DNA from 3 places in the Clostridium septicum genome. Region 1 is predicted to be linked to each of the others. Evidence: a T-box and tRNA genes for the amino acid it is inferred to sense, from the RefSeq annotation. Region 1 holds a T-box; the other regions hold tRNA genes.

Region 1 (3,277 bases):
AGCCGGTGGAGCTTCTGCTAGGCCATTTATAACTCATCATAATACATTAGATATAGATATGTATTTAAGAATTGCTCCAGAGTTATATTTAAAAAGATGTATAGTAGCAGGATTAGAGAAAGTTTATGATCTTGGAAGAACATTTAGAAATGAAGGAATGTCAGTAAGACATAATCCAGAGTTTACTATGATAGAGTTATATCAAGCTTTTGCTGATTATAATGATATGATGGAAATAACTGAAAATATGGTTGCTTCTGTTTGTGAAAAGGTAAATGGTACAACTAAGGTTACTTACCAAGGAACAGAGATAGACTTTACACCTCCTTGGAGAAGAATAACTATGATTGATGCAGTAAAGGAACATGCAGGTGTAGACTTTAATGCAATTAAATCAAATGAAGAAGCTCAAGCTATAGCTAAAGAGAAGAACTTAGAATTCAAAAAGGATCTTAAGTATGTAACTAAGGGTGAAGTATTAAATATGTTATTTGAAGAATATGCAGAAGAGCATATGATTCAACCAACATTTATATGTGATTACCCAGTAGAAATCTCACCTTTAACTAAAAAGAAGAGAGGTAATTCAGAGTTTACAGAAAGATTTGAAGGGTTCATATTTGGTAGAGAAATATGCAATGCTTACTCAGAATTAAATGATCCAATAGTTCAAAGAGATAGATTTAATCAACAAGAAAAGGAAAGAGAACTTGGAGATGATGAAGCATACATGATAGATGAAGAATTCATGAGTGCTTTAGAAACAGGTATGCCACCAACAGGAGGATTAGGAATAGGTATAGATAGACTTATAATGTTCTTAACTGATTCAGCGTCAATAAGAGATGTTATAATGTTCCCTACGATGAAACCTCAACTAAATAAATAGGTATAAAAAGAGCTATATCAAATTGAATTAACATTTAATTTGATATAGCCTATTTTTTATTTAAAAGACAATATATAACAACATTAGTGTTTAAATTTTACTTTATCAATAAATAAAGCTTAAACATAGTATAATTAGGCAGTTGAAGGGGTTCAAGCTAGGTTATATAGTTGATTTAGTAGTATAATTTGAAAAAAAAATTAAATTTTTTTGTAAAAAGGGGTTGCTATATTATGAAATCGTGCTATAATATCTAATGTACTCAATATTCCGCGATAGCTCAACGGTGGAGCACTCGGCTGTTAACCGATAGGTTGGAGGTTCGAATCCTCTTCGCGGAGCCATTTAAATTTAATATATTGATTATAAAAATATTCCGCGATAGCTCAACGGTGGAGCACTCGGCTGTTAACCGATAGGTTGGAGGTTCGAATCCTCTTCGCGGAGCCATTTAAATTTAATATGTTGATTACAAAAAATATTCCGCGATAGCTCAATGGTGGAGCACTCGGCTGTTAACCGATAGGTTGGAGGTTCGAATCCTCTTCGCGGAGCCATTTTTTTTATTTAAAGACTTTTATAAGAGTAGATATAAAATCTGTTGTTATAAAAGTCTTTTTTATATTTTTTAGGTGGGTACAATAGTTTTTACATTATTGTTTTACTTGACATATAATGCTCTTTTGATAAAATATTATTATAAGTAAATATACATGATGATGAAGAAGAGTAATTTTAAATTTGATTTTAGAGAGACGATGGTTGGTGTGAATCGTTATTAAATTAAAATGAATGGCGCTTTTGAATGTAATGATTTAGAAAGTTGGGCTCAAGCCAAGAAGGGTGGAACCGCGGAATTGAAATTTCGTCCCTTTAGGTCTAAGGGCTTTTTTTATTTTATATTAAAACATTGGAGGTATGAAAGATGGCAGTAGAAAAGACTATGGATAAAATCGTGGCACTTTGCAAAAATAGAGGATTCATATTCCCAGGATCAGATATTTATGGTGGATTAGCAAACTCATGGGATTATGGTCCACTAGGAGTAGAATTCAAAAATAACGTTAAAAAAGCATGGTGGAAAAAATTTGTTCAAGAAAGTCCATATAATGTAGGTGTAGACTGTGCAATATTAATGAATAAAGAAGTTTGGGTAGCATCAGGACATATTGGTGGTTTTTCTGATCCATTAATGGATTGTAAAGATTGTAAGGCTAGATTTAGAGCAGATAAACTAGTTGAAGATCATATGACTGAAAATGGTGTAGAAGTAGCTTCAGCAGATGGTTGGAGTAATGAGCAATTAAAAGAATATATAGAGAAGAATAATATAGTTTGTCCTAAGTGCGGAAAAATGAACTATACAGACATTAGAAAATTTAATTTAATGTTTAAGACTTTCCAAGGTGTAACAGAAGATGCTAAAAATGAAATATACTTAAGACCAGAAACAGCTCAAGGTATATTTGTAAACTTTAAATCAGTTCAAAGAAGTTCAAGAAAAAAAGTTCCATTTGGTATAGCTCAAATAGGTAAGTCTTTTAGAAATGAAATAACACCAGGAAACTTTACTTTTAGAACGAGAGAATTTGAACAAATGGAATTAGAATTCTTCTGTAAACCAGGAACTGACTTAGAATGGTTTGGATATTGGAAAGATTACTGCTGGAAGTTCTTATTGAATTTAGGAGCTAAAGAACAGAATCTAAGAATGAGAGATCATGCTCAAGAAGAATTATCATTCTATTCAAATGCAACATCAGATATAGAATATTTATTCCCATTTGGTTGGGGAGAACTTTGGGGTATAGCAGATAGAACTGACTATGACTTAACAAAGCATCAAGAACATTCAGGTCAAGATATGAGCTATCTAGATCCGACAAACAATGAAAAATATGTACCATACGTTATAGAGCCATCATTAGGAGCTGATAGAGTTGCCTTAGCATTCTTAGTTGATGCATATGATGAAGAAGAATTAGAAGGTGGAGATATAAGAACAGTAATGCATTTACATCCAGCATTAGCTCCATATAAGGCAGCTATATTACCACTTTCAAAGAAGTTATCAGAAAAGGCCTTAGAAGTATATGAAGATTTAAGTAAAAAGTTTAATTTAGAATATGATGATGCAGGAAGTATCGGTAAAAGATATAGAAGACAAGATGAAATTGGTACCCCTTATTGTATAACAATAGATTTTGAAACTTTAGAGGATAATGCTGTAACTATAAGAGATAGAGATACAATGAAACAAGAAAGAATTAAGATAGAAGATTTAGAAGCTTTCATAGCGAAGAGCTTAGAATTTTAATTAAATTTTTGATAGTCCTGGAATTATTTCCTGGGCTATCTTTTTATTTATATTAAATTGATGAATAATAA
Region 2 (3,277 bases), 610 kb from region 1:
AAATAATAAATTATTTGTTAGTAGAGATATTATTGAAGAAGGAATTAAAGCTGATGAGCTTGTTAATACAATTAGTTCATATGAAAAATATATGGAAAATAAAATAAATATTATTAAGAAAAATAAATCTAGTTTAAAAGAATATATAAATAACTTTAATAAAAGAAGTAATCCAAAAGTACAAGAAAATAAAAAGGGGGTATATAGATATTCAGGATATGATGGGAATTTAGCAGCAAAGTGGGCAAGTGAAAATTGGGATGCAGAGGAAGAATACCAAGGCAATGACTGTACAAATTTTGTATCAAAATGTTTAAAAAACGGGGGACTTCCAATGGATAAAATTTGGAGACCTGGAAGTTATGCGTGGATAAGAGTAGTAAATTTAAGAAATTGGTTAGTTAACACAGGATATGGAGTTGAGAATAAGGACAATAGTAATTTAAGTTTAGGAGATGTAGTACAGCTACATAGCAGATCAAAGGATATGTGGTCACATTCTACAATAATTACTTATATAGATGAGCAAGGGGAAATTTATGTATCTGCACATTCATATCCCTATTATAATAGACCTTTATTTTCTTATTATCCAACATATGCATATTCAAATATTAGATATTTAAGGATAAAAAGGGGTTAATAACAATGATTTGCGACATTTAGTATATTCTGACTTTTTTTTATTTTAGAACTTTAATTTTTTTATTAAAATATGTTGACAAGACATGCGTTCAGGGGTTATGATATACAACGTAATATGCATGCGGCTTTAGCTCAGCTGGATAGAGCAACGCCCTTCTAAGGCGTGGGCCAGGAGTTCGAATCTCTTAAGCCGCACCAAATAACTTTAATAAATCTTTATTAGGTTATTTAAACATTTGCGTGTTTAGCTCAGCTGGATAGAGCAACGCCCTTCTAAGGCGTGGGCCAGGAGTTCGAATCTCTTAACACGCACCACATGCTGGGATATCGCCAAGCGGTAAGGCACCGCACTTTGACTGCGGTATTCGTAGGTTCAAATCCTGCTATCCCAGCCATTAGGTTTACTAGCTCAGTCGGTAGAGCACTTGACTTTTAATCAAGGTGTCCGGGGTTCGATTCCCCGGTAAGCCACCAATTTAATGCTAAGTTACTTAATATATAACTCAGAATACCTGAGTAATTATGCGGAAGTGGCTCAATGGTAGAGCGTCACCTTGCCAAGGTGAATGTTGCGAGTTCGAGTCTCGTCTTTCGCTCCAAAAAAAGAAGTGTAAAAAATTACACTTCTTTTTTGTTTATGTTAATCTTCTAAAGATAGATTATTTTAAGCCTGATTCGTATTGTTGAACCATTCTCTTAACCATTTCTCCACCAACACTACCGCATTGTTTTGAAGATAAATCTCCGTTATAGTCAGTAAAAGGAACGCCCATTTCACTAGCTACTTCGTTTTTAAATTTTGCTAATCCATTTTTTGCTTCCGGTACTAATGTCTTTGCCATAATTAAAACCTCCTAACATTTTAACATTAAAAATTAAAATGTTTATTATTTTAATATTTGAATTTATACTACAAATTATTTTATTCCTGATTCGTATTGTTGAACCATTCTCTTAACCATTTCTCCACCAACACTACCGCATTGCTTTGAAGATAAGTTTCCGTTGTAGTCAGTGAAAGGAACTCCCATTTCGCTTGCAACTTCATTTTTAAACTTTGCTAATCCATTTTTTGCTTCTGGTACTAATGTTTTTGCCATGATAAATTCCTCCTTAAATATTCAATATTAAAATTGAATTTGTTTTAATTTTTGATCATTTAAATTAGTATTATTTTATTCCTGATTCGTATTGTTGAACCATTCTCTTAACCATTTCTCCGCCAACGCTACCGCATTGTTTTGAAGATAGGTTTCCGTTATAGTCAGTGAAAGGAACTCCCATTTCACTAGCTACTTCGTTTTTAAATTTGGCTAGTCCGTTTTTAGCTTCTGGAACTAATGTTTTTGCCATTGTACTTACCTCCTTAAAACTTTAAAAGTTTTTTATTTGCTAAGCTTTTTTGCTTTGCATTATTATATTGTGCAAATTAGTTTTTTATAAACTATAAAAATAAAACCAAAAAAGGTAAAAGTAATTTATATATACATATATTGGACAAAAACATAAATGTATTTGGCACTAATGATTAATATTAACTTAGAGTAGGGTAAATATGTATGAAAAAGGACAATTTTTAATTAAAAATTGTCCTTTTTTATAAAAATTAATATTTTTTTATTTTCAATATTCCAATTACAACAGGAATAGTTATTAATGAAGAAACTATAGCTTCTGGAATACCGTTAGATATTCCTATAGCAAGGAGTGTACCTGAAACAGCAGAAGTAGAAATTTCTCTAGCAGCTGCATATTGTTCTAAGTATAAAATGTAAGTTAAACCTAATACACCAATAGTATTTGTAAGAGTTGCTAATACTGCAGATATACCAATTGAAATGCTCTGGTTTTTTATAATATTTTTTAAAAGTTTATAAATGTAGTAAGCTACAATACCTATTAATATTCTTGGGACAAGAGCTATTATAGGATTATAAAATACAAATGAAGTAAGTGTTGGCGCAGTAAAATTTTGATACATTGAAAATAGTCCAAACATTAAACCAACAGTTGCTCCGACTATAGGCCCCTCTAAAATAGCACCTATAATAACAGGTACATGCATAATAGTAAGTCTAAATATAGGTAATGTAATAAATCCAAGGCCAGATACACCTAAAAATATAGAAATACCTGATAACATAGCTATCATTACCATCTTTCTAACATGACTTTTTGATTTCCCCATTTCAGTTGTTTTTAACATTTAATTGACCTCCGTTCTTATTCCTTTTATGGATATAATTCGGTAAAAATGATTGTTATTTTTTTAGTTCAGTTTCATTTTAGAATACCGACGATTTTATTTTAGCATATGATTAAAAACTGTAAAGAGAATTTTGATAAAAAAATATCAAATTACACAAATTTCAAAATAATGGTATTAAATTTAATGAAATCGTATTGAATAATTATTCTATTTGTTATATTATATATATAACAAATAGAATAAAAGGAGGGTGTTTTATGCTTAAAGTTGTTAATTATTCAAAAGTATATAAAGGAAATAAAAAGGCTGTAAATAATATATCTATAGAAATTGAATCAGGAGATATATTTGGATTTATAGGTCATAATGGAGCCGGGAAAACAACTACAATTAAATCAATAGTTGGAATCTTAAATTTTGATG
Region 3 (3,277 bases), 140 kb from region 1:
GAATGGACAAGTCATAGGTCTTAAGGCCATAACTTCATCATCATTTTCTTCGTCGCCTAAAACAAACATTCCATCTTTATAGTGATCCCAGTGACCTGAAACTTTAAATAAATCATTTTTTGACATTGAAGGAGTTTTAGTTAGTACATAACCTCTTTTATCCTCTTCATCTTCAACCCATCTTTGTAGAGTTTGAATTATTTTAGCTCCCTTAGGCATTATTAAAGGAAGTCCTTGCCCAACATTTTCATCAGTTGTGAATATTCCAAGTTCTCTTCCAAGTTTATTATGGTCTCTTTTCTTAGCTTCTTCTAAAGCTTCTAAATAAGCATCTAAATCAGATTTCTTTAAGAAAGCAGTTCCATAAACTCTTGAAAGCATTTTATTCTTTTCGTCACCCTTCCAATAAGCTCCTGCACTTCTTATAAGTTTAATTGCTTTAACAGACTTTAATGACATTATATGAGGACCAGCACATAAATCAGTAAAGTCACCAATTTTATAGAATGAAATAACTTCATCTTTTCCCAAATCATTAATTAATTCAATTTTATAAGGCTCATTAGCTTCTTCCATAAGCTTTAAAGCTTCAGTTCTTGAAAGTTCAAATCTTTCTATTGGAGGATTTTCTTTTATTATTTTTCTCATTTCATCTTCAATTTTAACTAAATCCTCAGAAGTGAAAGATTTTTCTAAGTCAAAATCATAATAGAATCCATTATCTATTGAAGGGCCTATTGCTAACTTAGCATTAGGGAATAGTCTTTTAACTGCATAAGCTAATACATGAGAAATGCTATGTCTTAAAGCAGCTTTACCTTCTTTAGAGTCAAAAGTGCAAATAGCAAGATCAGAGTCTTTATTAACTATGTAACGTAAATCTACAACTTCTCCATTAACTATTCCACAACAAGCATTTCTAGCTAAACCTTCACTAATGGATTTAGCTATATCAAGAACTGAAACTCCAGCTTCAAATTCTTTAACTGAAGCATCTTTTAAAGTAATTTTAATCATAATAGTTTTCTCCTCTCAAAACGTAATTTATTATAAACAAAATAATAATTTAATAAATAAAAAAAGCTCTCATCACAATTTCTACATAAATAATAATATATAGAAAAGGGACGAGAGCAAAAACTTCCCGCGGTTCCACCCTTAATTACCTAATAAAATAGGCCACTTAAGTAATTATCGTAACGTGATAAAACGGACTTTATTAGAGTCACTCAGAGGTGGTTTTCAACTAAGTTCATATAAGAATACTTACACCAAGTGTATTCTCTCTCTGGAAATGAAGGATTAGTTTACTCTTCTCTTCAACGTATTTTTTTATTATTTGCTATTAATTATAATGATATAAAATATTAATGTCAACATATAAATAAAAGGATAATTAGTTAATTTCCATCTTGATTTTCTTTTATGTATTTTATATAATTAATATATAAGATAAGCAGATGTGGCGAAATTGGCAGACGCACTAGACTTAGGATCTAGCGCCATTGGCGTGGGGGTTCGACTCCCTTCATCTGCACCAAATTATATATAATTTGCGGAAGTGACTCAACGGTAGAGTGTCACCTTGCCAAGGTGAAAGTTGCGGGTTCGAATCCCGTCTTCCGCTCCAAAAAAGTAACACAATTAATTGTGTTACTTTTTTTGTTGTAATAAATTTTTAAAATAATGAAAAGTGGTAATTAAAGTCTCTCTATATTGAATAATAAGCTAATTTTTAGCTAATATTAATATTATTAAATAAACGTTCAAGTTCAAGTTCATCTAACATAGAATGGAAATAAAGTTTTCCACCCATAAGGTTTTTAATAATTTCATCTTTAAGATAACCTTCTTTATATAGCTTAAGATTTTTAATTAATCTTTTAAGAGAGCAACTAGGTAATCTTAAGATTTCTAGAAGTTCTTTTGCATTATAGTGATCTTTTGGAAGAAGCTTGTACAGTTTATCCTGTAATTCGAGTTTGTACTTTAAATCAGTTTCAATGCAATTATGAGGACCATTTTTTCCTCTGTGATGAAGGTTACAAAGATATTTATAATTTAAATCAAAATCGTATCCACCTTCATGTTTGTGGACTATATGATGAATATCTGCTGGTGCGCCGCAAATTTCACAGTGGTACAAAGCAAAGCCTCCTTTTATACTATCCTTATATAAATTATAAGGGAAAAATAGTTGAATTTCAAAGGTATTAACAGGAAGTTTTCAGAATGTTTATTCATAAAAATGATTTTTAATAACCTTTAATACGCGATGAAATAACTTGAAAAGATGGTACGTTATACTATATAATATATTATATAGTAGAAAGAAAGGTGATAAAGGTGAGACATAATTACAACTCTTTTGACTACTGGGAAAATCTTATAAGTGAGAACAAAACGATAAGAGGACATATGTTTATGGATACACCCCCAACAGATAAGAGCCTTTACATTCACACATTAATTTACTCTAGGAATAATGGTCTAAATAATATATGGAGCTATTTTCCAGATGAAAAAGCATTATTGGGGTATATTCAATATTCCTTTTTACAGGAAGCTTTTTATAAGTGGATCTATGGTAAAGATAGACTAATTTTAAAAGTACCAAATATATCAGTTGAAAAAATAATAAAAGATGCAGAAGTTAGCAAGAAAATAACTAAAGAAGAATCTGTTAAAATGACAAAGCAATTACAAATGTTGAAGAAGTGTTGGGATTTACCAACTGGAAAAGTCCTTCCCGAAATATTAAAATTCGTTAGAGAGTTTAATAGAACGTGGTATGGAGATCAGACAGAATTTTTATATATAAAGATATTTAAAAATGCAGAAGAGTTAGGTGAATTTGTAATTTCATCTAGTTATATGACTTCAACAGAAAGTGAATTTGAAGAACGTGTCAGCGTGAATACAGAAAAGTGGCTAGAAATTTGTAGAAATGCAGTAGAAGATAAAAGTATAGGTGAGAAATTTAAAGATATTTTATTGAAATCTCTCACAGAAGTTATTTAGAATATTAAAAAAACTATTGACAGTAATTATTATGTATATTATAATAATTACTGTCAGTAAGACATGCGGGTGTAGCTCAATGGTAGAGCCCTTGCCTTCCAAGCAAGTTACGTGAGTTCGATTCTCATCACCCGCTCCATATGCGTTATTAGCTCAGTTGGTAGAGCACCTGACTCTTAATCAGGGTGTCCCGGGTTCGAATCCCTGATGACGCACCATTAAAGATTAGCATAAGCTAATCTTTTTTTATTTTTCA

Evidence for each region. A T-box is a leader RNA that pairs with one kind of tRNA and senses whether it is charged. The one in region 1 lies ahead of CP523_RS08695 (glycine--tRNA ligase), so its partner is inferred to be a tRNA-Gly.
Region 2: it has a tRNA-Gly gene. The T-box ahead of CP523_RS08695 (glycine--tRNA ligase) is inferred to sense a tRNA for this amino acid. The anticodon was not compared.
Region 3: it has a tRNA-Gly gene. The T-box ahead of CP523_RS08695 (glycine--tRNA ligase) is inferred to sense a tRNA for this amino acid. The anticodon was not compared.

Annotation. Positions count from the first base shown of each region.
Region 1 covers NZ_CP023671.1:1,950,370-1,953,646, forward strand. Annotated here, with positions in the region: gene lysS (lysine--tRNA ligase) at 1-889, shown strand, start outside; tRNA gene CP523_RS08680 (tRNA-Asn) at 1,159-1,233, shown strand; tRNA gene CP523_RS08685 (tRNA-Asn) at 1,265-1,339, shown strand; tRNA gene CP523_RS08690 (tRNA-Asn) at 1,372-1,446, shown strand; T-box leader at 1,597-1,765, shown strand; gene CP523_RS08695 (glycine--tRNA ligase) at 1,815-3,206, shown strand.
Region 2 covers NZ_CP023671.1:2,559,526-2,562,802, forward strand. Annotated here, with positions in the region: gene CP523_RS11745 (amidase domain-containing protein) at 1-643, shown strand, start outside; tRNA gene CP523_RS11750 (tRNA-Arg) at 767-843, shown strand; tRNA gene CP523_RS11755 (tRNA-Arg) at 884-960, shown strand; tRNA gene CP523_RS11760 (tRNA-Gln) at 966-1,040, shown strand; tRNA gene CP523_RS11765 (tRNA-Lys) at 1,044-1,119, shown strand; tRNA gene CP523_RS11770 (tRNA-Gly) at 1,170-1,244, shown strand; gene CP523_RS11775 (alpha/beta-type small acid-soluble spore protein) at 1,305-1,487, opposite strand; gene CP523_RS11780 (alpha/beta-type small acid-soluble spore protein) at 1,563-1,745, opposite strand; gene CP523_RS11785 (alpha/beta-type small acid-soluble spore protein) at 1,816-1,998, opposite strand; gene CP523_RS11790 (ECF transporter S component) at 2,252-2,851, opposite strand; gene CP523_RS11795 (ABC transporter ATP-binding protein) at 3,112-3,277, shown strand, end outside.
Region 3 covers NZ_CP023671.1:2,094,047-2,097,323, forward strand. Annotated here, with positions in the region: gene thrS (threonine--tRNA ligase) at 1-1,017, opposite strand, end outside; T-box leader at 1,121-1,332, opposite strand; tRNA gene CP523_RS09480 (tRNA-Leu) at 1,457-1,540, shown strand; tRNA gene CP523_RS09485 (tRNA-Gly) at 1,556-1,630, shown strand; gene CP523_RS09490 (hypothetical protein) at 1,736-2,146, opposite strand; gene CP523_RS09495 (hypothetical protein) at 2,347-3,021, shown strand; tRNA gene CP523_RS09500 (tRNA-Gly) at 3,087-3,160, shown strand; tRNA gene CP523_RS09505 (tRNA-Lys) at 3,164-3,239, shown strand.